Regions from separate parts of the Streptomyces sp. NBC_00554 genome, predicted to be linked through region 1. Evidence: riboswitches for the same ligand, from Rfam matches in the RefSeq annotation. Region 1 holds a riboswitch; each other region holds the start of a gene.
The links. A riboswitch is a leader RNA that binds a small molecule or an ion and turns the genes downstream of it on or off. The one in region 1 is predicted to bind thiamine pyrophosphate.

Region 1 (7,766 bases):
GGCGCGGCGGCAATGGGCCGTACGTCGCCCACGCCGATCAGCCGCATGCCGCAACTCGGCTACAACCGGCCGGGGTTCAGCAGCCCCGACGGCGGCCCGGCGGCAGGCCCACGGCCCAGCTACTCCAGCCCGGACTTCTCGAGCCCGGACTTCGGAGGGCCTGAACACCAGCCGGAGTGACCCCGGTACGCCGACATCCGGGGACGGTCGCGTGACGGAGAACCGGGCCCGCGCCGCACCGGCGCGGGCCCGGCCCTGGCCGCTCGTACGCGGGTCAGACGATGCCCAGCTGTCGTGCCGCGGTCACCCAGGCCGGGAACTGGGACAGCAGCCGGTCGTACAACTCCGGGTCCGGAAGGCCGGCGATGTCGTCGACGGCGAAGAATCCCACGTTGTCGACGCGCCTGCCCGGCAGCTCGTCGAACCGCTCCAGCACGCCGTAGTTGGACCGGCCCAAGCCCACGAACTGCCAGAAGACCGGCTCCTCCACCGCCTCCCGCAGCTCCTTCTCGATCTCCTTGTTCCGGTAGACACCGCCGTCGGAGAAGAACAGCACCAGGGTGGGATCGGCGGCCGGGTGCTCGCGGACGTACGCACGGACCTCGGCGATCACCCTCTGCTCCTCGTTCTGGATGCCGACCGCCCGCATGTCCACCTGCCCCGGCCGCAGACCCTTGCGTGGCTTCTTGCTCCGCCGGAACAGGGTCAGTTCACCGACCCGGACATGAAGCTCCAGCCACTCCGGCAGTTCCCCCGGGCTCAGATCCGGCAGCCGGGCGGGGTGGGACGCGAACGTCCATGCCTGCATCACCCCGTCGTCGTCCAACTCCGCGGCGACCGCGACCATCCGCTCCACCACGTCTGCGACGACGCCCTTGTAGTACAGCCCTGACATGGATCCGGAGGCGTCGAGGACCAGAATGACGCGCGCCCTGACCCCCGCCGCACCGTGCTTCTTCAGACTGACCGCCACCTGCTCCTTGCGCAGGGAGAGCCGCTTGCGCATGTCCAGGGGCAGCTGCTCCTCGCCCTTGGTGAGGCGAGGGCTGCTCTGCGGAGGGGGTGCGGGGGCTGAGGGCGTTGGCGCAGGCGTGGGCGTGGGAGCGGCCGGCGGCGTAGCCCTTGCAGTGGGAGTCGCAGCGGCCGCCGGGGCGACGGTCGGCGAGGCTACGGCGGCCTCCGGCTCCTCATCCACACTGATCCCGAAGTCGGTGGCCAGGCCCGCGAGTCCGGACGCATACCCCTGTCCGACCGCACGGAACTTCCACCGACCGCCCCGCAGATACAACTCACCACCGATGAACGCCGTCTCCGTCGTGGCCTCCATCTCGAAGTACGCGAGCTCGTCCCGCGTCCCGGCGTCGAGCAGCCTCAGCGTCAGCCCGGACAGCTCACCGAAGGTGCCCCCGTCGGCCGAGGCGCACAGGACGACCCTCTCGATGTCCGGCTCCAGGGCACGCAGGTCGACCTCGACCGTGTCCGTCGTGGCCCCGGCGTCCTGCCGCTTCCCGAGATGACGTACGGCACGGGAGGCGTGCTGCGGCTGGTTGTAGAAGACGAAGTCCCCGTCGTCCCGCACCCGTCCACCCGCACCGAGCAGCAGCGCGGAGGCATCGGCGTCCGGCGCACCGGACCCCCCGGACCAGCCGAGCACCACGTGTACGGCCCCGGCCTCGACAGGAAGATTGGCACCCTTGCTCATGGATGTGGATGTCATGCGCCCAGTCTGCCGAGAGAACCCGGCACCGGAGCCGTCCGATACACATACGCGCACAACTCCGCGCATCGGACGACCCCGGCCACCACACCCCTCGTACGCGCGGCCTCAGTCCGCCAACGGCAGATAGACCCGATTGCCCGCGGCGGCGAACTCCTTGGACTTCTGAGCCATACCCTCCTCGATCTCCGTCTGCGTGCCTCCGTGCTCGCGTCGGATGTCGTGCGAGATCTTCATGGAGCAGAACTTCGGCCCGCACATGGAGCAGAAGTGGGCCGTCTTGGCCGGCTCGGCCGGCAGTGTCTCGTCGTGGAACTCCCGTGCCGTGTCCGGGTCGAGGGCCAGGTTGAACTGGTCCTCCCAGCGGAACTCGAAGCGGGCGTCGGACAACGCGTCGTCCCATACCTGCGCACCTGGGTGCCCCTTGGCGAGGTCGGCTGCGTGGGCGGCGATCTTGTAGGTGATGACGCCGGTCTTGACGTCGTCACGGTTGGGCAGGCCCAGGTGCTCCTTGGGCGTGACGTAGCAGAGCATGGCCGTGCCCCACCAGGCGATCATCGCGGCACCGATGCCGGAGGTGATGTGGTCGTACGCAGGCGCGACGTCCGTCGTCAGCGGGCCGAGCGTATAGAACGGAGCTTCATCACAGATCTCCTGCTGAAGGTCGATGTTCTCCTTGATCTTGTGCATCGGGACATGTCCCGGGCCTTCGATCATGGTCTGAACATTGAAACGCTTCGCGATCGTGTTGAGTTCCCCGAGCGTCCTCAACTCCGCGAACTGCGCCGCGTCGTTGGCGTCCGCGATCGACCCGGGCCGCAGCCCGTCGCCGAGCGAGTAGGTGACGTCGTACGCCGCGAGGATCTCGCAGAGCTCCTCGAAGTTCTCGTAGAGGAAGCTCTCCTGGTGGTGCGCCAGGCACCAGGCCGCCATGATCGAGCCGCCGCGCGAGACGATGCCGGTCTTGCGGTTCGCGGTCAGCGGCACGAACGGCAGGCGCACGCCCGCGTGGACCGTCATGTAGTCCACGCCCTGCTCGGCCTGCTCGATGACCGTGTCCTTGTAGATGTCCCAGGTCAGCTCCTCGGCGCGGCCGTCCACCTTCTCCAACGCCTGGTAGAGCGGAACCGTGCCGATGGGGACGGGGGAGTTGCGCAGCACCCACTCGCGGGTGGTGTGGATGTTACGGCCGGTGGACAGGTCCATGACCGTGTCGGCACCCCACTTCGTAGCCCAGGTCATCTTGTCCACCTCCTCCTCGATCGAGGAGGTCACCGCGGAGTTGCCGATGTTGGCGTTGACCTTCACCAGGAACCGCTTGCCGATGATCATCGGCTCGATCTCCGGGTGGTTGACGTTCACGGGCAGCACCGCGCGACCGGCGGCGATCTCCTCGCGTACGACCTCGGCGTCCACGTTCTCGCGGACCGCCACGAACTCCATCTCGGGCGTGATCTCGCCGCGACGGGCGTACGCGAGCTGCGTCACAGCCAGTCCGGAGCGGCCCCGGCGCGGCTGGCGCGGCCGCCCCGGGAAGACCGCGTCGAGGTTGCGGAGACCTCCGCGCGGTGAGGTGTGCTTGATCCCGTCGTCCTCGGGGCGGAGCGGGCGCCCCGCGTACTCCTCGGTGTCGCCGCGGGCGATGATCCAGTTCTCGCGCAGCGGCGCCAGACCCCGGCGCACATCGGTGTCGACGGTCGGATCGGTGTACGGGCCGGAGGTGTCGTACAGCGTGACGGACTGCCCGTTGGTGAGGTGCACCTGACGGACCGGCACCCGCAGGTCGGGGCGCGAACCCCCGACATACGCCTTGTGCCAGCCGATGGACTGCCCGGCCTCGCCGTTCTGGGACGGTGCGGAAACCCCGTCCGTCTGGCTGGAGGCAGGCGTGCGTGCGTCCTTGTTGGTCATGAGACCTACTCCCTACGCCGGCATTACCCGGTAACAGGTTCGGCGGTCGACGCAGCGGCTTCCGTCTGCCGATGTTTCATGTGAAACATCGCTACGACGAAGGTCAGCGCCCTCTCAGCCCGGTGCTCCGAGCTCCCGCGTGTGCAAAGGTGCCTCCACGCTAGCGTCACATCGGGCGCGCTGAACAGTGGGCCCTGTCCGTTCTTGCGATGATCGGTCGGTGACCACGATGCAGCAGCCCCCGATTCCGCCGTCCGAGCCGCCCCACGGACATGGTCCTGGCGACGGCCACGGACACGGTCCGGGCGGTGGCGGAGGACCCGGCGACGGTCAAAGGCCGGGCGGCGGGCAGGGATCCGGTGGCGGGCACGGACCGGGCGACGGCCACGGACACTCGCACAGTCACAGCCATGGCCCCGCCGCTCCCGTCTCCAAGCATCTGCGCAAGGTCATCGGCGCGGTGCTGATCCCCTTCGCCGCCGCGGTCGTCGTGGGTCTCGTGGTGCTCTGGCCGGGCGGCGCCCCGGGGCACGAGCGCACCGGTGTCGGTTTCGACCGGCAGACCCAGCAGGCGACGGTCACCAAGGTCGACAAGGTGGACTGCGATTCCGTGAACGCCTCGGGGGAGACGCCGACCGGCGACACGTCCACCGCCGAGGGCTCCTCCGCGCAGCAGCAGGCGACGGGCGACTGCAAGAAGGCGACGATCCGGGTCGACACCGGCGACGACAAGGGCCGTACGTTCACCGAGATCGTCCAGCCGGACCAGTCACGCCAGTTGCACGAGGGCCAGAAGGTCGTGGTCGCGTACGAGCCCTCCGCGCCCAAGGACTTGCAGTACTCGGTCACCGATGTGAACCGCAGGATCCCGATGACGGTGCTCGCCGGGATCTTCGCGCTGGTCGTCGTGGTCGTGGGGCGGATGCGCGGCGTCATGGCGCTGATCGCGCTGGCCGTCAGCTTCATGATCCTGACGCTCTTCATCCTGCCCGCGATCCTGCAGGGCTCGAACCCGCTGGTCGTGGCGGTCGTCGGATCCAGTGCCATCATGCTGATCGCGCTCTACATGTGCCATGGGCTGTCGGCGCGGACCTCGGTGGCGGTGATCGGCACGCTGCTCTCGCTGCTGCTGATCGGGCTGCTCGGCTCCGGGTTCATCGACTGGGCGTCACTCACCGGGAACACCGACGACAACACCGGTCTGATCCACGGCCTTTATCCGTCCATCGACATGAGCGGTCTGCTGCTCGCGGGCATCATCATCGGTTCGCTCGGTGTGCTCGACGACGTGACGGTGACGCAGACCTCCGCGGTCTGGGAACTGCACGAGGCGAACCCTTCGATGGGCTGGCGCGGGCTGTACCGCGCGGGCATCCGCATCGGCCGCGACCACATCGCGTCGGTCGTCAACACGCTCGTCCTGGCGTACGCGGGCGCGGCGCTGCCGCTGCTGCTGCTCTTCTCGATCGCGGAGAGCAGCGTGGGCACGGTCGCCAACAGCGAACTGGTCGCCGAGGAGATCGTGCGCACGCTGGTCGGCTCGATCGGCCTGGTCGCCGCGGTACCGGTCACCACCCTGCTGGCCGCCCTGGTGGTCTCGGCCGACCGCCCCGGGGCTCCGGCCGGCCGACCGGAGGCTCCCACCGCCCCTGCTGAGCCGGTGGGGGCCAGGACGCCGGTACGGGGCGGGAAGGGTCGCCGCCGCAAGCACTGAAGTCGCCCGGCCCTCCGGCCACTTGGCTCCGTCCAGTGGCCCGTCCCCTGGTGCCGAGTTCCGGTGGCCGAGACCGTGACCACTTGAGGAAGCGTTACTCCACATGGGGGCATCGAAGGCGCTTCAGCCCGCGCTCTGCTCCTCCGCCAGGATGCGGTCCAGCGCCTCGTCGAGATGTGTGTCGAAGTCCGCGAGGGAACGCTCCTGCCCGAGCGGCACGAGCTTGTCCGTACGGTCGAGGAACGCCACGAGCGGCGCCGCCCCGGACCGGAACAGCGCGTGATCGCCGCCCACTTGAAGCCGGATCAGCACCTCACCGAACGCGTCCGGGTCGGCGGGCGCGATGTGCACATCACCGTCGCCACACGGCCGGCCCACGCCGTCGACCAGCAACTCCCGCCCGAACGCCCAGGTCACGGGCGCGTCACCGGGCAAATGAAAGGTCAGCCGCACGGCATACGGATCACAGGTCTCGTATCGCAGCTCCACCGGAATGCGGAAGGAAAGCTCCTCCGACACGAGGAAGCTCATCATGACCTCTGCCTGCACCGACTCGCGCATCGCCTACCCCGCCGTTTGCCGTCGACTGGCCAGGAATAGTCCCCCTGACACTGCTGAAATCTTGCTCAACGTACACGGCAGATCACAAGGAGTGAGTTTTCAGATACTGATAGAGATGGCGAGTGTCCCTAGCAGCCTGCCGATTTCGCCCTGCAACCGGCGCGCGGCGGGGAGCAGTCGGTCGGCCTGGTGCGACGGTACGGAGATGGCCATGGTCGACGCGGTGGTGCCGGCCGTGATGGGAATCGCGGCGCAGACCGTGCCCAGCGCGTACTCCTGCCGTTCGATCACGGGCTCCATCCGGCCGACGCGCTCCAGGCGCCGCAACAGGCTGTCGCTGTCGCGCACCGTGTACGGGGTGATCGACTGCACTGGATAGCGGTCGAGGTGATCCCTGCGGGCCTTCTCGTCCAGCTGTGACAACAGGCACTGTCCGATCGCGTGGGCGTGCGCGGTCTCACGGAAGTCGGCCCACTCCTCGACCGCGGGATTGCCCGGGCTGTCGGCGACGCACATGATCTCGATCTCGCCGTCGCGGTACGTCGCGTAGTACACCGGTACACCGATCGAATCGCGCCAGTGTGCGAGCGCGTCGCTCATCGTGCTGCGACGTTTCTGCTGGGCCCCGCTGCTGCTCAACCGCTCGGCGGCCTCGCCGAGGAAGAACAGCCCCTTCTCGCGGCGTAGATAGCCCTCGTGGGCCAGAGTGCGCAGCAGGTGGTACGCCGTCGGCAGCGCGAGTCCTGCCTCCCGGGCCAGTTGTTTGGCGGGCGCTCCGTGCTCGCGCGCCGAGACGGCCTCCAGAAGGCGCATCGCCCGCTGCACGGAGCCGATGAGGGTCGTGGGGTGCGGCTCCAGGGGCGCGGCCTCTGCCGGGGGCGTTCGTGACCCCGAGAGCAGGGCGTGTGCGGCCTCGGGCTGGGTCCGCGTCCCCGCTGGCGGAGTGTCTGCCTCGGCGGTCGGGGCCCCTGCGCCGTGCGCCTCTGCCGGCGAAGCCTGTGCCAGGTGTGCCTCTGCGGGCGATGTGCGTGGCTGGGCCGGCGGGACGCGTGACCCAGCGGGAGCGCCGGATCGCTGGACGGGTGCAGCGTGCGAGGTTGCGGGTGCGGTGTCAACCGTGGCCAAGGGGCACTCCCTGAGCGCGAGGGGAACCGCCCGTGCGGGGGGACACGGGAGGGAAGTGTGCGCTGCCCGCGGGGTCGACCCCGCGTCGAGCTTCCGGACTTTAACCGCCCGCCACCGCTCGCAGACGGCCCCGCCGGAAAACTTCCCTCGCCCGAGGGAACCTCGGCTTCCCTTTACGGGTTCACCCGTTACCGATTGCCTACCCGTTACCGATCGCTCGCCCGCTCACGCGTCACTCACGCCTCACCAGTCACTGCGCGACGACGAACTCGTCGTGAACTTCCGCACGACGTAGATCAGTCCGCCGACCAGCGCGACGAAGATCAGCGCCTTGAAGAGCAGACCGATGACGAAGCCGACGACGGTCGCTATCAGGCCGCCGAACACCACGAGGGCGATGACCGGCACCGCGACCCACTTCACCCACCACGGCATCCCGTTGAAGATCTCTCGCATCGCCCTTGTCCTTGCCTCTCCGCCCGTCGCCCCAAGTCCGGGGCACTGATTCCGGGTTCTCTGATGTCTCGCACTCGATGCTAGGGCCGGGAGAGGCCCGGCGGAGGCCTCGCATCCCTTGTTCCCCCCTGACCGTTCCCCTAGGGAACCCTGAGACGGAGGTCAGCTCTCGGGCGGAGAGAACACCACCAGAACCCGCAGGTCCTCGGTGATGTGATGGAACTTGTGGGCGACCCCCGCGGGTACGTAGACGACGCTGCCGCGCGCCACCTGCGTGGTCTC
Region 2 (7,766 bases), 2.3 Mb from region 1:
GTCGATCTCGATGGTGATCGTCGACCCCTTGGGCGCCGTGTCACCGCCGTCCACCGACTGGCTCTTGACCGTGTTCCCGAAGAGGTTGAGCAGGCCGCGGTCCTCGTCGACCTGGAACCCGGCGTCCTCCAGCGTCTGCTTCGCGTCGTCCACGCTGTCGCCCACGACGTCCGGGACCTCGACCATCTCGGGACCCTTGGAGATCGTCAGCGTCACGGTGTCGCCCTCGGCGGCCTCATTGCCCGCGCCGGGGGACTGCTCGGCGACCAGACCCTTGTCGAACTCCGAATTGACCTGCGCGGAGGCGATCTTCACCTTCAGACCCGCCTCCTCCAGCTCGGCGGTGGCGTCCTCGACCGACGCTCCCGTGACGTCGGCCACCTCCACCGGGCTGCCCTTGCTGACGGTGATCGCGATGGCCGAGCCCGCGTGGCGCTCGGTGCCCGCCTCCGGGTCCGTACCGATCACAGAGCCGTTGGGCACGTCGTCGCTGAACTCCCGGGTGACCAGGCCCGCCGCCAGGCCGCCGTCCTCCAGCGCGGCCTTCGCCTTCGCCAGAGTGGAGCCCTGGAGGTCGGGCACCTTCACCGTCTCCGGGCCGTCGGAGATGGTCAGGTTCACCGAGTCGTTGTCACGGATCTTGGCGCCGACGTCCGGGTCGCTGCTGATGACGGTGCCGCGCTCCACGGTGTCGCTGTACGCGTGCTCGACCTGCCCGGTGTCGAGCCCGGCGTCCGCCAGCCGGTCCTTGGCCTCCGCCTCGGTGACCGCCAGGACCGCCGGGACCTTGGTGAACTGGCCGGAGTTGATGTACCAGACGCCCGCGCCGACACCGAGCACCAGCAGGAGCGCCGTGACGATCGCGAGCATTCCGCGCCGGGAGCCGCCCGGGGCACGTCGCGAGGGCGGGCCCGGCTCGGACGCGAACTGGCTGGTCCGCTCGAACCGGCTGGTCGGGTTGAGCACGGCGGCATCGGCGTACTCGGCGGGCTCGTTCACCGGCAGCGGGCGCGGCACGGACAGCGAGCGCGGGATCACACTCGTACGGTCCTCGGCGTTGTGGTGCCCCGTGGCGAGTGCCTGCGGCGGTACGGCGTCGAGCTGCTCGGCGCTGAGCCCTGCCCGCGCCTCGAGGACCTGTCCCAGCAGCGCCACCGCGTCGTGCGGGCGCACTGCGGGGTTGCGCGCGGTCGCGGAGGTGACCAGCTCGTCGAGCTGGTACGCCAGCCCCGGCACGGCGGCCGACGGCGGCGGTACGTCCGCGTGGAGGTGCTGGTAGAACACCTGGGCGGGGGAGTCCCCGGAGTGCGGCTTGTCGCCGGTCAGCATCTCGTAGAGGACGATTCCGCAGGCATACACGTCGACGCGGGCGTCGGCGGTGCCGTGCTCGATCTGCTCGGGGGCGAGATACGAAACGGTGCCGAGGACGGCTCCCGTCGTGTTCGTGACGGTGTCCACGGCCCGTACGAGCCCGAAGTCCGCCACCTTGACCCGGCCGTCATCCCCTATGAGGACGTTCTCCGGCTTCATGTCGCGGTGCACGAAGCCGGCGCGGTGCGCGGCGCCGAGCGCGGCGAGCACCGGCTCCAGGATGTCCAGCGCGGCCCTCGGCTGGAGGGCTCCGCGCTCGCGCAGCACGTCACGCAGGGTGCACCCGGCGACGTACTCCATGGCCAGATAGACGTACGACCCGTCCGTCCCCTGGTCGAAGACCTGCACCACATTGGGGTGTGCGAGCCGGGCCACCGACTTGGCCTCGCGGATGAACCGCTCCACGAACGAGCCGTCGGCGGCCAGCGCCGGGTGCATCACCTTGAGGGCGAGCACGCGGTCGAGGCGGGTGTCCAGGGCCCGGTAGACCGTGGCCATCCCGCCGACCGCGATCCGCGCGTCGACGCGATAGCGGCCGTCGAGCAGCTGCCCGACAAGCGGGTCCTGAAGGGTCGTATCCACGCAGGTGAGTGTACGAGCCGCCACTGTCAGCCCCCACCCGTTCAGCCGATACCGGGGCTGTACTGAAGCCGACCTGTGACGCACGTCGCAGGACGGAGAACCACGCGGCAGCCGCCGACGGCGCGGGACCCCCACAGGAGACCCGCACCTTCCAACGGACTGGAAACGGGCGGTGCGCGGGCGGGGAAGTCCTGAGGCAGCAACCACGGACGGCAGTCAGAAGGCAGGCCGCTCCGGATCCAGCCGAGCCAGCCCCTCCGCAGGAGACGACGCCTCGGCGAGGTACCGCCGAGGAATCCGCCCCGCGCGATAGGCGAGCCGCCCCGCCTCCACCGCATGCCGCATGCCCTCGGCCATGAGCACGGGCTCCTGCGCCCGGGTCACGGCCGAGGCGAGCATCACACCCGCACACCCCAGCTCCATCGCGAGCGCGGCATCGGACGCCGTACCGGCCCCCGCGTCCAGAATGACCGGCACGCGCGCGTGCTCCACGATCAGCTGGAAGTTGTGCGGATTGCGGATCCCGAGCCCGGATCCGATGGGCGAGCCCAACGGCATGATCGCGGCGCAGCCGACGTCTTCCAGCTTCCGCGCGAGAACCGGGTCGTCGTTCGTGTAAGGCAGCACGGTGAACCCGTCGTCCACCAGCGTCTCCGCCGCGTCGAGCAGTTCGATCGGATCGGGCAGCAGGGTGCGCTCGTCGGCGATGACCTCCAGCTTGATCACGTCGGTGCCGAGAGCCTCCCGCGCGAGACGGGCGGTCAGTACGGCCTCCCCGGCGGTGAAGCACCCCGCCGTGTTCGGCAGCACCCGGATGCCGAGCCGGTCGAGCACGGACAGCACCGAACCGTGCACGGAAGCGTTTACGCGCCGCATCGCGACCGTCGTCAGCTCCGTGCCGGAGGCGACGAGCGAGCGCTCCAGGACGTCGAGGCTGGGCGCACCCCCCGTACCCATGATCAGACGGGACGAGAAGGATGTACCACCGAGGACAAAGGGATCGTCGGCCATGGGTCAGCCTCCTTGGACGGCGGTGAGGACTTCGACGCGGTCTCCCTCGGAGAGGGAGGTGGACGACCACTGCCCGCGCGGGACGACGGTTTCGTTGAGCGCGGCGGCGACGCCGGACGGGGCCGGGGTGAGCGCCGCGACGAGCGTGTCGAGAGCGGTTCCCGCGGCGATCCGCTGCCGCTCTCCGTTGACGAAGACGCTGACGAGGAGGTTCATGCGGGCTGCTCCGTGAGGGCCGGGCTGAAGCGCTTGGGGGTGAAGGGGCGTGCCACTTCCGGGAGTTCGCCGGTGGCCAGGGCATGCGCCAGCGCGTCACCGGTGACGGGGGTCAGCAGGACGCCGTTGCGGTAGTGCCCGGTCGCCAGCAGGAGCCCGTCGAGTTCGGTGGGGCCGAGCAGCGGCGCGTTGTCCGGCGAGCCGGGGCGCAGTCCGGCGCGCGTCTCGGTGAGCGGCAGCTCGGTGATCCCGGGGACCAGCTCATGGGCGTCGCGCAGCAGCTCGTACACGCCGCCCGCGGTCACCGTCGTGTCCCAGCCCAGCTCCTCGTTGGTCGCGCCCACGACGAGCTCGCCGTTCTCACGCGGCACGAGATAGACATGGCTGCCGCGGACGACGGCACGCACGGTCCGGCTCAGGAAGGGCGCGTACGGCTTCGGCACGGTCAGCCGCAGCACCTGCCCCTTCACCGGGCGCACGGGTGGCAGTACGGCTTCGGGAACGCCCGCGAGGCGCCCGCTGAGGCTGCCCGCGGCGAGGACCACCTGCTCCGCCGACAGCTCCGTGCCGTCGGCGGTGACGACTCCGGCGGCCCGGTCCCGTACGACGGTCAGGCGCTCGGCCCACGTCCGGTGGAACACCACTCCGGCCCGCTCGCACGCCGTGACCAGGGCCTTGGCGAGCCGGCGCGGATCGACCTGGTGGTCGCCGTCGACCCGCAGTCCGCCGCGTACGCCGGGCGCGAGCATCGGTTCGAGGCGGCGGCACTCACGCCCGCTGAGCCACTCCGAGTCGAGCCCCGACTGACGTTGCAGGGCGTGCAGTTCACGCAGGTGGGCGCGGTCGTCGGCGTCGAGTGCGACGGCCAGGGTGCCGCACCGGCGGTAGCCGAGGTCCTGGCCCGTCGCCTCGGTGAGCTCGGCGACGAAGTCCGGGTAGCGGTCCGCGGAGGCGAGGTTGAGGCCCAGCAGGGTCTGCTCGCCGTAGTGCAGTTCCGTGACGGCGGCGAGCATTCCGGCCGCGACCTGCGCGGCGCCACCGCCGGGCTCGGGGTCCAGGAGCGCGGTAGTGAACCCGCGCTGCGCGGCCCGCCAGGCCGTCACAAGACCGATGATTCCGCCCCCGATGACAAGGACGTCCGAGGTGCCCGAAGACTGGAATGCAAGAGATGCGAGAGATGCGTCTGATGTCTGGGATGTGTCTGACGGTGTACGCGACATGGGCGTCCAGCCCCTCCCTTCGCCGGCATGACCCGGATCAGGTTCGTACGGTCGGAGGCCGTCCCAGCCTCCCTCTCAGCCCGGTGCGTCCGGACTCCCGCGAGTGCTTTACGTTGGCCAGCCTAGCCCGCTGCGGTATGTCTCAGTAAGGGAGCCCGCGTCCATGGCCCGTTCGCTCGACGGCCTCGTCCTGTCCCCGGTTGCCGACCAGGCACCAGGTCAGGTGGGTACCCGCACCCGGTTCACCTACCACGAGCGGAACGGCGAGATCTGGGCCGACTACGCGGGCGGCGATGTCGTACGCGGGCATCTCCTGGGTACCCGCGAGGGTGACCGTCTCGACTTCCGGTACGTGCAGTTGAAGCGCGACGGCAGCACCTCCTCGGGGCATTGCGTGTCCCGCGTGGCGGAGCTGCCCGACGGGCGCGTGCGGCTGGAGGAGACCTGGGAGTGGGAGTCGCAGCGAGGCAGTGGGACGAGCGTCGTGGAAGAGGTCGGGCCGAGCGACGTGGACGAGGCCGGGACGAGCGGCGCAGGTCAGGACGGGCGATGTGGAACAGGTCACTGAGCACGCCCGCTGACTGACAAATCGTCAGCTGTCTATGGTGATCAGGTGACCGAGAAGACGCGGGTTCAGGAACGGACGGTACGGCAGGTCGTCGTCGTGGGCGCCGGCATGGCGGGCGTGCAGACCGCGGTCGCCCTGCGAGAACAGGGCTTCGACGGCGGTGTGACGCTGATCGGGGCGGAACCGCACCAGCCGTACGACCGGCCACCGCTGTCCAAGGCCGTGCTGCTCGGCAAGGCCGAGGGCTCCGCCTTCGACATCGACTTCGAGGCACTGGGCATCGAACTGCAGCTCGGCCGCGAGGCGCTCGGCGTCCGCCCCGAGGACCATGAGCTGGACACCGCCACGGGCCCGGTGCCCTACGACGTCCTGGTCGTCGCGACCGGCGCCGAACCGATCCGGCTGCCGGGCGCGGAGGGCGTCCCCGGGGTCCATCTGCTGCGCACCCTGGACGACGCCGAGCGGCTGCGTCCGGTGCTCGCCCAGCAGCACGACATCGTGGTGGTCGGGGCGGGCTGGATCGGCGCAGAGTTCGCCACGGCGGCGCGTGACGCGGGGTGCGTGGTGACCGTCGTCGAGGCCGCCGACCGGCCGCTCGCCGGGGCGTTGCCCGCCGAGGTCGCCGAGCCGATGGCCGCCTGGTACGCGGACAGCGGGGCCGAATTGCGCACGCACGCGCGCGTGGAGCGCATCGAGCCCGGCGCGGTGGTCCTGGACGACGGCTCCCGGGTGCCCGCGGACGCCGTGGTCGTCGGCATCGGCGCGCGCCCCGCCACCGCCTGGCTCAGCGGCTCGGGCATCGAGCTCGGCGCCCACCGCGAGGTCGTGGCCGACGACCATCTGCGCACCTCCGCTCCGGACGTCTACGCGGTCGGCGACTGCGCTTCCTTCCCTTCGGGCCGGTACGAGGACCGCCTTCTGGTCCACCACTGGGACAACGCCCTCCAGGGCCCGCGCACGGTGGCGGCGAACATCATCGGCGAATCCCCCGTCGCGTACGACCCCGTCCCGTACTTCTGGTCCGAGCAGTTCGGACGCTTCGTCCAGTACGTCGGCCACCACGCCCCCGCCGACACCACCGTCTGGCGCGGCGACCCGTCCGGCGCCGCCTGGACGGTCTGCTGGCTCCACGACGGCCGCCTGGTCGCCCTCCTGGCGGTCGGCCGCCCCAGGGATCTGGCGCAGGGCCGCAAACTCATCGAGGCGGGCACCCTGATGAACCCGGAGCTGCTGTCGGACCCGGCGCGACCGCTGAAGACGGCGACGGCGTAGGCGGAACGGATTCGCCGCCGAGGGGGCGGCCATCAGCGGTCCTGATCGGTTTTGGGTGTTTTGCGCCCTGTCGGGGCGGGACTCGGGTACCGAGTGTCAGTCCGGGATGGCAGGCTTGTCCCGTGACCGAGATTGACGCAAAGATCGATGCTCTCGTACCCGCCTGGCTCACCCTCCCCGACATCGCCGAGCAGTTCGGCGTCGAGGTGACCCGAGTCCGGCAGCTGGTCAAGGAGGGCCAGGTGATCGCCGTACGCCGTGGTGAGAACCGCGCGCTGCACGTCCCTGCCGCCTTCATCGACGGGGACAAGGTGGTCAAGGGCCTGACAGGCACCCTGACGCTCCTGAGGGACGACGGTTTCTCCGACGAAGAGATGCTCGAGTGGCTCTTCACCCCCGACCCGAGCCTGCCCGGTACCCCCGCGCAGGCTCTCAGCGAGAATCGCGGCACGGAGGTGAAGCGTCGCGCCCAGGCGCTCGCCGTCTGACCTGAACAGACCGTCCGACGTCCGGACCACGGCGGCCACGGACCACCCCGGCCGCCGTGGTCCCCACGCACCGACAATGGGGGACACACCCATGCCCGACAACGCCGCCGCGGCCGCACGCGCCCAGCTCGCCGACGCCCGCGTGTACCTGTGCACGGACGCCCGCAAGCGCCAGGGTGACCTCGCCGATTTCCTGGACGTGGTCCTGGAGGGCGGCGTCGACATCGTGCAGCTGCGCGACAAGGGCATGGAGGCGGCCGAGGAACTGGAACACCTCCAGGTCTTCGCGGACGCCTGCGCACGCCACGGCAAGCTCCTCGCGGTCAACGACCGGGCGGATGTCGCCCACGCGATCGGTGCCGACGTGCTCCATCTGGGCCAGGGCGACCTCCCGGTTCCCGCGGCCCGCGCCATCCTCGGCGACCAGGTCCTCCTGGGCCGCTCCACGCACGCCGAGTCCGAGGCCGCAGCGGCCGCCGTCCAGGAGGGCGTGGACTACTTCTGCACCGGCCCCTGCTGGCCCACCCCCACCAAGCCGGGCCGCCACGCACCCGGCCTCGACCTGGTCCGGTACACGGCCTCGCTGGGCACCGACCGCCCCTGGTTCGCCATCGGCGGCATCGACCTCGGCAACCTCGACGAGGTGCTGGAGGCGGGCGCCCGCCGCGTCGTCGTCGTACGGGCGATCACGGAGGCGGACGACCCGGGAGCGGCGGCGGGAGAGTTCGCCAAGCGGCTGCGCGGCGTAGAGCTGTCCGAGTAGCTGCCCGAGTAGCGGCCCGATGGCCTGAAAAGCTGTCCGGAAGCTGTCCGAGGGGTGGACAAGAAGTCGACAAATCGGACAATTCTCGGTCGTTCGGTTGGGGGACCCGATCCCCCTGGCTAACCTGCGGGTATGGCCCTCGGATCTGCTTCCACCAGGACTGACCGCGCACGAACCGTGCGCGACATGCTCGCGACCGGCAACAAGACGTACTCGTTCGAGTTCTCCGCGCCGAAGACCCCCAAGGGTGAGCGGAACCTGTGGAACGCGTTGCG
Region 3 (7,766 bases), 2.3 Mb from region 1:
GGACCAGGAGCTCGGCCCAGCGCAATGCACCGCCCGTGTGCCGTACGAGCTGCTCCAGCGACCAGTCAGGGCAGGTCGGCACGGTCGCGGACAGCACGACACCGTCCGAGGTCACCACGTCCCTCAACTGCCGCACCTGCGTCTCGATCGCATCGCAGTAGCGGTCATGCCCGAGCGGTCCGAGTAGCGTCATGAGCCGCACCCTATGCGGCGGGTGGCTCCTCGAGTACGGCAATTTCGGCGGCGCCGGGACGTCAGCCCAGGACGACGATCTCAGCCGCGTCGAACTCGACCCCGACCCGGTCGCCGGGCTCCGGCGCGTCCCTGAGCGTGCACGCCGCTTCGAGCCGGGGCGCGTCCTCCGGCTGCAGCTGTACGGCGACATGGGTGCCCCGGAAGGTGCGTGCGGCAACGGTGCAGCGCAGCCCCTCCGCCGCGTCCACCAGCCGTACGCCCGCGGGCCGCACGAGCAGCGTGCCCGGCCCCTGGGGGGTGTCCTCCGGCACCGGAACCTTCCCCCACGGAGTGTCGGCGAGCTCCCCGCTCACCCTCGCGTCCACCACGTTGTCGAAGCCGAGGAAGCGCGCCACGAACTCGTCAGCGGGGTGCTGCCAGACCTCAAGTGGCGTACCGGACTGGGCGATTCGTCCGTCACGCATCACCACGACCCGGTCGGCGAGCGCGAAGGCCTCACCCTGGTCGTGCGTGACGGCGAGCACGGTCGTACCCAACTCGCCGAAAAGCTCCCGGAGTTCGACGACGAGACGTTCACGCAGCGAGCGGTCGAGCTGCCCGAGCGGCTCGTCGAGCATCAGCAGACGGGGGCGCGGAGCCAGGGCACGGGCCAGCGCGACCCGCTGCTGCTCACCACCGGAGAGCGCGGCGACGGCCCGGTGTCCGGCGCCCGGCAACCCGACGAGCTCCAGCAACTCCCGTACCCGCACCGCCTGTTCGCCCTTGCTCGACCCATGCATCCGCAGCCCGAAGGCGACATTGCCGCCCACGTCCCGCTGCGGGAAGAGCTGGTGGTCCTGGAACATCAGGCCGACGCCCCGCTTGTGTGCGGGCACCCCCGCCTGGTCACGGCCGTCGAGGAGCACCCGGCCTGCTTCGAGCGCCTGGAGCCCGGCCACCGCCCTCAGCAGCGTCGACTTGCCGCTGCCGCTCGGCCCCAGCACACACACGATCTCGTGCTCGGCGACCGCGAGGTCGACGGCGTCGAGCACCGCCCGCCCGCCGAAGCGCACGGTCGCGGTCTCAAGGCTCAGCAGCATCTAGAACTCCCCGGTCCGGTCGGTCCGTACCCGCTCCAACAGCAGCAGCGACACCGCGCACACCACCATCAAGATCGTCGAAAGGGCCATCGCCTGGCCGTAGTTGAGGTCACCCGCACGCCCGAGCAGCCGGGCCACGGCGACCGGCAGCGTCGGGTTGTCGGGCCGCGCGATGAAGACGGTCGCCCCGAACTCACCAAGCGACACCGCGAAGGCGAACCCGGCCGCCACCAGCAGCGCCCGCCGCACCATCGGCAGATCGACCTCGCGCCACACCCGCCACGGCGACGCCCCGAGCACCGCCGCCGCCTCCCGCAACCGCCCGTCCACCGCCCGCAGCACGGGCAGCATCGTCCGTACGACGAAGGGGACACCGACCAGCGCCTGCGCGAGCGGCACCAGGATCCAACTGCTCCTGAGATTCAGCGGCGGTTCGTCGAGCGCGATCAGGAACCCGAACCCGACGGTCACCGCCGACACACCCAGCGGCAGCATCAGCAGCGCGTCGAAGCCGCGCACGAGCCGGCCCGCACGCAGGGTGAGGGCGGCGGCCGCCAGACCGCCGATGAGTACGGCGATGGCGGTGGCGGCGAGCGCGTACTGCAGCGAGTTGCCGATCGCCTCGATCGGCGCAACTAGGAAGATGCCGCTGTCGTCGGAGGTCAGTGCCCTGTAGTACCCGAAGTCGGGCGCGTCCAGGGACCGTTGGACCAGCACGCCGAGCGGCAGCACGAGCAGCACGGCGATGCTCGCGAGCACACCGGCGAGCAGCGCCCACTGCCCGACCCCGCGCGGCCTGCGTGCGGTCACCTCCGGGGACACCAGACGCAGAGCGGTCTCCCGACGCCGTACGGTCCGGGCGTGCACGGCGAGGATCGCGCCCACCGCCACGAACTGGATGATCGTCAGCACCGCCGCCGTGGAGAGGTCGAAGATCTCCGAGGTCTGCCGGTAGATCTCGACTTCGAGGGTCGAGAAGGTGGGACCGCCGAGGATCTGCACGACACCGAAGGAGGTGAAGGTGAAGAGGAAGACCATCAGCGCGGCGGCGGCCACGGCCGGGCTCAGGGCCGGCAGCGTCACCTTGCGCCAGGCCGCGAGTCGGGAGGCGCCGAGCATCCGCGCGGCCTCCTCCTGACGCGGGTCGAGCTGCGACCACAGCCCGCCGACCGTGCGGACGACGACCGCGTAGTTGAAGAAGACATGCGCGAGCAGGATCGCCCAGACCGTCGTGTCCAGTCGTACGCCCCACAGCTCGTCCAGAAGCCCGCCCCGGCCGACCAGCGCAAGGAACGCCGTACCGACGACGACCGTCGGCAGCACGAACGGCACGGTCACCACCGCCCGCAGAACCTGCTTGCCCCTGAAATCGAAGCGCGCGAAGACATACGCGCCGGGGAGCGCGATCAGCAGCGTGAGCGCCGTCGACGCGAGCGCCTGCCAAGTGGTGAACCACAGGACGTGCCGGATGTCGGACTGCGCGAGCACATCCCAGATCCGCCCGAACTGCCAGACCCCGTCGACCTTGAGACCACGGGCCACGATCGCCGCGACCGGGTAGGCGAAGAAGACGCCGAAGAACGCGACGGGCAGGGCCATGAGCCCGAACCGCGCCGCGTCTCCCCGACGGGACTTCTTACGCGCCCGGGGCGTTACTTCAGTACGAGCGAGGTCCACGACTTGACCCACTGGTCACGGTTGTCGGCGATCTTGGCGGGGGCCATGGTCTCGGGGTCCTTGGCCTGCGGACCGAACTCCGTGAACTCGGCCGGCACCTTCGCGCCCTCCACCACCGGGTACACGAACATGTTCAGCGGCATGTCGTCCTGGAACTGCTTCGTGATCAGGAAGTCGATGAGCGCCTCGCCGCCCTTGGTGTTCTTCGCGTTGCTCAGCAGCCCCGCGTACTCGACCTGCCGGAAGCAGGTGCCGGTCGCGACGCCGGTCGGCGCGGTCGTCGGCTTCGGGTCGGCGTAGATGACCTCGGCGGGCGGCGAGGAGGCGTACGAGACGACGAGCGGCCGGTCCGCCTTGGCCTTCTTGCCCCCGGCCGAGCCGGAGAACTCCTCGTTGTACGCCTGCTCCCAGCCGTCGACGACCTTGACGCCGTTGGCCTTGAGCTTCGTCCAGTAGTCCTGCCAGCCGTCGTCGCCGTACTTCGCGGCGGTCCCGAGCAGGAAGCCGAGGCCGGGCGAGGACGTGGAGGCGTTCTCGGTGACGAGGAGGTTCTTGTACTCGGGCTTGATCAGGTCGTCGAAGGACTGCGGCGGCGTCAGCTTGTGCTCGCTGAAGTAGGCCTTGTCGTAGTTGACGCAGATGTCACCCGAGTCGATGGGCGTGACCCGGTGCTTGTCCTCGTCGACCCGGTACTCCGGGAGGATCAGGTCCGAGCCCTTGGCCTCGTACGACTGGAACAGCCCGTTGTCGAGCGCGCGGGACAGCAGGGTGTTGTCGACGCCGAAGAAGACGTCGCCCTGCGGATTGTCCTTGGTGAGGATCGCCTTGTTGACGGCCTGCCCGGCGTCGCCGTCCTTGAGGACCTTGACGGTGTACCCGGACTCCTTCTCGAAGGCGCTCAGCACGTCCTTGGAGTAGGTGAAGGAGTCATGACTGACGAGGGTGACGGTCTTGGAGTCAGCGTCACTGCTCCCGCTGCCGGACGAGCCGCACGCGGACAGCGTGACCAGCCCCAGGCCGACAACGACGGCCGTGATCGTCCTCTTCTTGCTCACTGATTTCCTCCTGGGATGACCAGGAAGAGACGCGGCCCTGCCCGGGAACCCCTGAGAGTTCCCGGGCAGGGCGCAACAGCTTGAGTATTGACCGAACTTCCTACCCAGAATGACCTGGGCAAGGTTCTGAGGGTCTGCGGCCCACCGGTGACCCGGCTACCGCACTCTCAGCGCTGTGGCGCTCCCCTGTCGGAATATGAAGATGTGGATTGTGCGGTTGTTCCCAGCCAGGTTACCGCTCGGTGGCCGCGAGCTGACCGCAGGCCCCGTCGATCTCCTGACCACGGGTGTCCCGGACGGTGACCGGCACCCCGTGGGCCGCGATCGCCTCGACGAACGCCTTCTCGTCCTCGGGCCGCGAGGCGGTCCACTTCGAACCCGGGGTCGGGTTCAGCGGGATGAGATTGACATGCACGGGCTTGCCCTTGAGCATCCGCCCGAGCCGGTCACCACGCCACGCCTGGTCGTTGATGTCCCTGATCAGCGCGTACTCGATGGAGAGCCGGCGCCCCGACTTGGCCGCGTACTCCCAGCCGGCGTCCAGCACCTCCCGCACCTGCCACCGCGTGTTCACGGGTACGAGGGTGTCGCGCAGCTCGTCGTCCGGCGCGTGGAGAGAAATGGCGAGGCGGCACTTGAAGCCCTCGTCGGAGAACCGGTTGATCGCCGGGACAAGCCCGACGGTCGACACGGTGATGCCACGCTGCGAGAGGCCGAGCCCGTCGGGCTCGGGGTCGGTCAGCGCACGGATCGCGCCGACCACCCTCTTGTAGTTGGCGAGCGGCTCACCCATGCCCATGAAGACGATGTTGCTGAGCCGCGACGGACCGCCCGGGATCTCCCCATCCCTGAGCGCCCGCATACCGTCCACGATCTGGTGCACGATCTCGCCGGTGGAGAGATTCCGGTCCAGCCCGGCCTGCCCGGTCGCACAGAACGGGCAGTTCATCCCGCACCCGGCCTGCGAGCTGATGCACATGGTCACCCGGTCCGGGTACCGCATCAGCACGGACTCGACGAGCGTGCCGTCGAAGAGCCGCCACAGCGTCTTGCGCGTGGTCTCCTGGTCGGTCGACAGATGCCGCACGACCGTCATCAGCTCAGGAAGCAACGCCTCCTGAAGCTTCCCGCGCGAGGCGGCCGGGATGTCCGTCCACTCCGCGGGGTCGTGCGCGTACCGCGCGAAGTAGTGCTGCGACAGCTGCTTGGCACGAAACGGCTTCTCACCGATCGCGGCAACCGCCTCTTTACGCTCGGCAGGCGTGAGATCGGCGAGATGCCGCGGCGGCTTCTTGGCTCCGCGCGGGGCGACGAATGTGAGTTCTCCGGGCTTAGGCATGGCTGTACCAGTGTCGCAGACATACGGAGGGGGACTCGCCGCCCTGTGGACAACGAGCCCCCAACCGATAAAACCGCAGGTCAGCCGGACCCGACGAAGATCACCAGCAGCAGCCACACGACCGGAGCCGTGGGCAGAAGCGAGTCCAGCCGGTCCATGATGCCGCCGTGGCCCGGCAACAGCGTGCCCATGTCCTTGATGCCCAGGTCCCGCTTGATCATGGACTCGCCGAGGTCACCCAGCGTGGCGCTGGCCGCGACCGCGAGGCCGAGGAGCAGGCCCTGCCACCAGGTGCCGTCGTCGATCAGGAACTCCATGCACAGCGCGCCCGCCGCCATCGCGAAGGTGACCGCTCCGACCAGGCCCTCGCGGGTCTTGCCGGGGCTGATGCGCGGCGCGAGCTTGTGCTTGCCGAAGCGCCAGCCGATCGCGTACGCGCCGGTGTCGCTGACCACGGCGAGCAGCAGGAACGTGAGCACCCGCCAGGAGCCGTCGTCGGCCGTGAGCATCAGCGCGACGAAGGTGGCCAGGAACGGGATGTAGAAGGCCGCGAAAACGCCGGCCGTGACGTCCTTCAGGTAGCCCTCGGGGGGCTCCGTCATACGCCAGACCAGGATGGCCAGTGCGGTGAGCGCCATCGCCACCCAAGCGCCCTCGGCACCCCGGACGTAACCGGAGACGACCATCGCGGCACCGCCGAGCGCCAGTGGCACGAGGGGCGCCTTGATGCCCTTGCGCTCCTGGAGCCGTGACGTGAGCTCCCACAGCCCCACCACCACGGCTACCGCTATCACGCCGATGAACACGGCTTTGACGATGAACAACGACGCGACGATCACCGCGCCGAGCCCGACGCCCACCCCTATGGCCGCGCCCAAGTCGCGTCCCGCGCTCTTCTTCTGCGGTGCGGGGGCGGGCTGTGGGGCGCTGGGCATGGGCTCCTGCGGCTTCTGCGACGAGTCCCCGTAGGGCGCCGTCGCCGGTGTGTCGTCGCGGAACAGGGGACCGCTCAGCCGAGCGGCCCCCCGGTCGTCATCCTGGTCTCCGCCATGTGCGGGTACGTCGGGCACGATGGGCATGGGCCGAGTGTGCTGCGCGTCATACGCATCGTACGTGGGACCCGCCGGGGCAGCCCCCTGGACAGGCCCCTGCTCGGACGGCCCCCAGTACCCGGCTTGTGGCGGCGCCCCCCAGGAAGAGTCGTTCATCAGACCTCGAGCAGCTCCGCTTCCTTGTGCTTGAGGAGCTCGTCCACCTGGGCGGCGTACTTCGCCGTGGTGTCGTCGAGTTCCTTCTCCGCACGGCGGCCCTCGTCCTCGCCGACCTCGCCGTCCTTGACCAGCTTGTCGATGGTCTCCTTCGCCTTGCGGCGGACGGAGCGGATCGAGATCTTGGCGTCCTCACCCTTGGTCTTGGCGACCTTGATGTACTCCTTGCGGCGCTCCTGGGTCAGCTCCGGGAACACCACCCGGATGATGTTGCCGTCGTTGCTCGGGTTGACACCCAGGTCGGAATCGCGGATCGCCTGCTCGATGTTGCGCATCGCGCTCTTGTCGAACGGGGTCACCACCGCCATACGCGGCTCGGGCACCGAGAACGAGGCCAGCTGGTTGATCGGCGTCAGCGCGCCGTAGTAGTCGGCCACGATCTTGTTGAACATCGCCGGGTGCGCACGGCCGGTGCGGATCGCGGCGAAGTCCTCCTTGGCGACCACGACGGCCTTCTCCATCTTCTCCTCGGCCTCGAGGAGGGTCTCTTCGATCACCACTTGCTCCTGCGTGTCTTGAGTAGGCCCGGCAGCTGTTCCTCGTAGGGGTGGCAGCCGGCTGCGTCGCGTCTTATTCCTGCACGGTTCCGGACCGGCAGGACATTGTCCATCCCCCGGTCAGGGTCCGTACCCGGTCGGGGCCCGTCCCCGATCAGGGTCCTTGCCCGGTCCGGGTTCGACCCCTGTCGGAGTCGGTTCCCGTCAGGCCCGGCTGCTGTGTTCACCCACGAGTGTGCCGATCTTCTCACCCTTGACGGCCCGCGCGATATTGCCCTCCGTCAGAAGCTCGAAGACCAGGATGGGCAGCTTGTTGTCCCGGCACAGCGTGATGGCGGTCATGTCGGCGACCTTGAGGTCGCGGGTGATGACCTCGCCGTAGCTGAGCGAGTCGAACTTAACCGCTTCGGGGTTGGTCTTCGGGTCGGAGTCGTAGACCCCGTCGACACCGTTCTTGCCCATCAGCAGGGCCTCGGCGTCGATCTCCAGGGCGCGCTGCGCGGCGGTGGTGTCGGTGGAGAAGTACGGCATGCCCATACCGGCGCCGAAGATGACCACACGGCCCTTCTCCAGGTGCCGTACGGCGCGCAGCGGGATGTACGGCTCGGCGACCTGCCCCATGGTGATGGCGGTCTGGACACGGCTGTCGATGCCTT

Region 2: another riboswitch for thiamine pyrophosphate. It lies ahead of thiO (glycine oxidase ThiO); the one in region 1 lies ahead of thiC (phosphomethylpyrimidine synthase ThiC).
Region 3: another riboswitch for thiamine pyrophosphate. It lies ahead of OG266_RS12135 (thiamine ABC transporter substrate binding subunit); the one in region 1 lies ahead of thiC (phosphomethylpyrimidine synthase ThiC).

Annotation. Positions count from the first base shown of each region.
Region 1 is NZ_CP107799.1:5,118,717-5,126,482, reverse strand. Features, by position in the region: gene OG266_RS22475 (hypothetical protein) at 1-180, shown strand, start outside; gene OG266_RS22470 (VWA domain-containing protein) at 275-1,717, opposite strand; gene thiC (phosphomethylpyrimidine synthase ThiC) at 1,826-3,628, opposite strand; TPP riboswitch at 3,621-3,777, opposite strand; gene OG266_RS22460 (YibE/F family protein) at 3,849-5,342, shown strand; gene OG266_RS22455 (SsgA family sporulation/cell division regulator) at 5,466-5,903, opposite strand; gene OG266_RS22450 (IclR family transcriptional regulator) at 6,003-6,728, opposite strand; gene OG266_RS22445 (DUF5326 family protein) at 7,272-7,484, opposite strand; gene OG266_RS22440 (cupin domain-containing protein) at 7,647-7,766, opposite strand, start outside.
Region 2 is NZ_CP107799.1:7,464,409-7,472,174, forward strand. Features, by position in the region: gene pknB (Stk1 family PASTA domain-containing Ser/Thr kinase) at 1-1,953, opposite strand, end outside; gene OG266_RS32885 (thiazole synthase) at 2,170-2,964, opposite strand; gene thiS (sulfur carrier protein ThiS) at 2,968-3,180, opposite strand; gene thiO (glycine oxidase ThiO) at 3,177-4,400, opposite strand; TPP riboswitch at 4,398-4,511, opposite strand; gene OG266_RS32900 (hypothetical protein) at 4,564-4,968, shown strand; gene OG266_RS32905 (NAD(P)/FAD-dependent oxidoreductase) at 5,077-6,240, shown strand; gene OG266_RS32910 (Rv2175c family DNA-binding protein) at 6,363-6,728, shown strand; gene thiE (thiamine phosphate synthase) at 6,820-7,491, shown strand; gene metF (methylenetetrahydrofolate reductase [NAD(P)H]) at 7,624-7,766, shown strand, end outside.
Region 3 is NZ_CP107799.1:2,810,051-2,817,816, forward strand. Features, by position in the region: gene OG266_RS12120 (maleylpyruvate isomerase family mycothiol-dependent enzyme) at 1-193, opposite strand, end outside; gene OG266_RS12125 (ABC transporter ATP-binding protein) at 255-1,274, opposite strand; gene OG266_RS12130 (ABC transporter permease) at 1,275-2,951, opposite strand; gene OG266_RS12135 (thiamine ABC transporter substrate binding subunit) at 2,927-4,006, opposite strand; TPP riboswitch at 4,086-4,204, opposite strand; gene rlmN (23S rRNA (adenine(2503)-C(2))-methyltransferase RlmN) at 4,239-5,345, opposite strand; gene OG266_RS12145 (phosphatidate cytidylyltransferase) at 5,426-6,553, opposite strand; gene frr (ribosome recycling factor) at 6,553-7,110, opposite strand; gene pyrH (UMP kinase) at 7,315-7,766, opposite strand, start outside.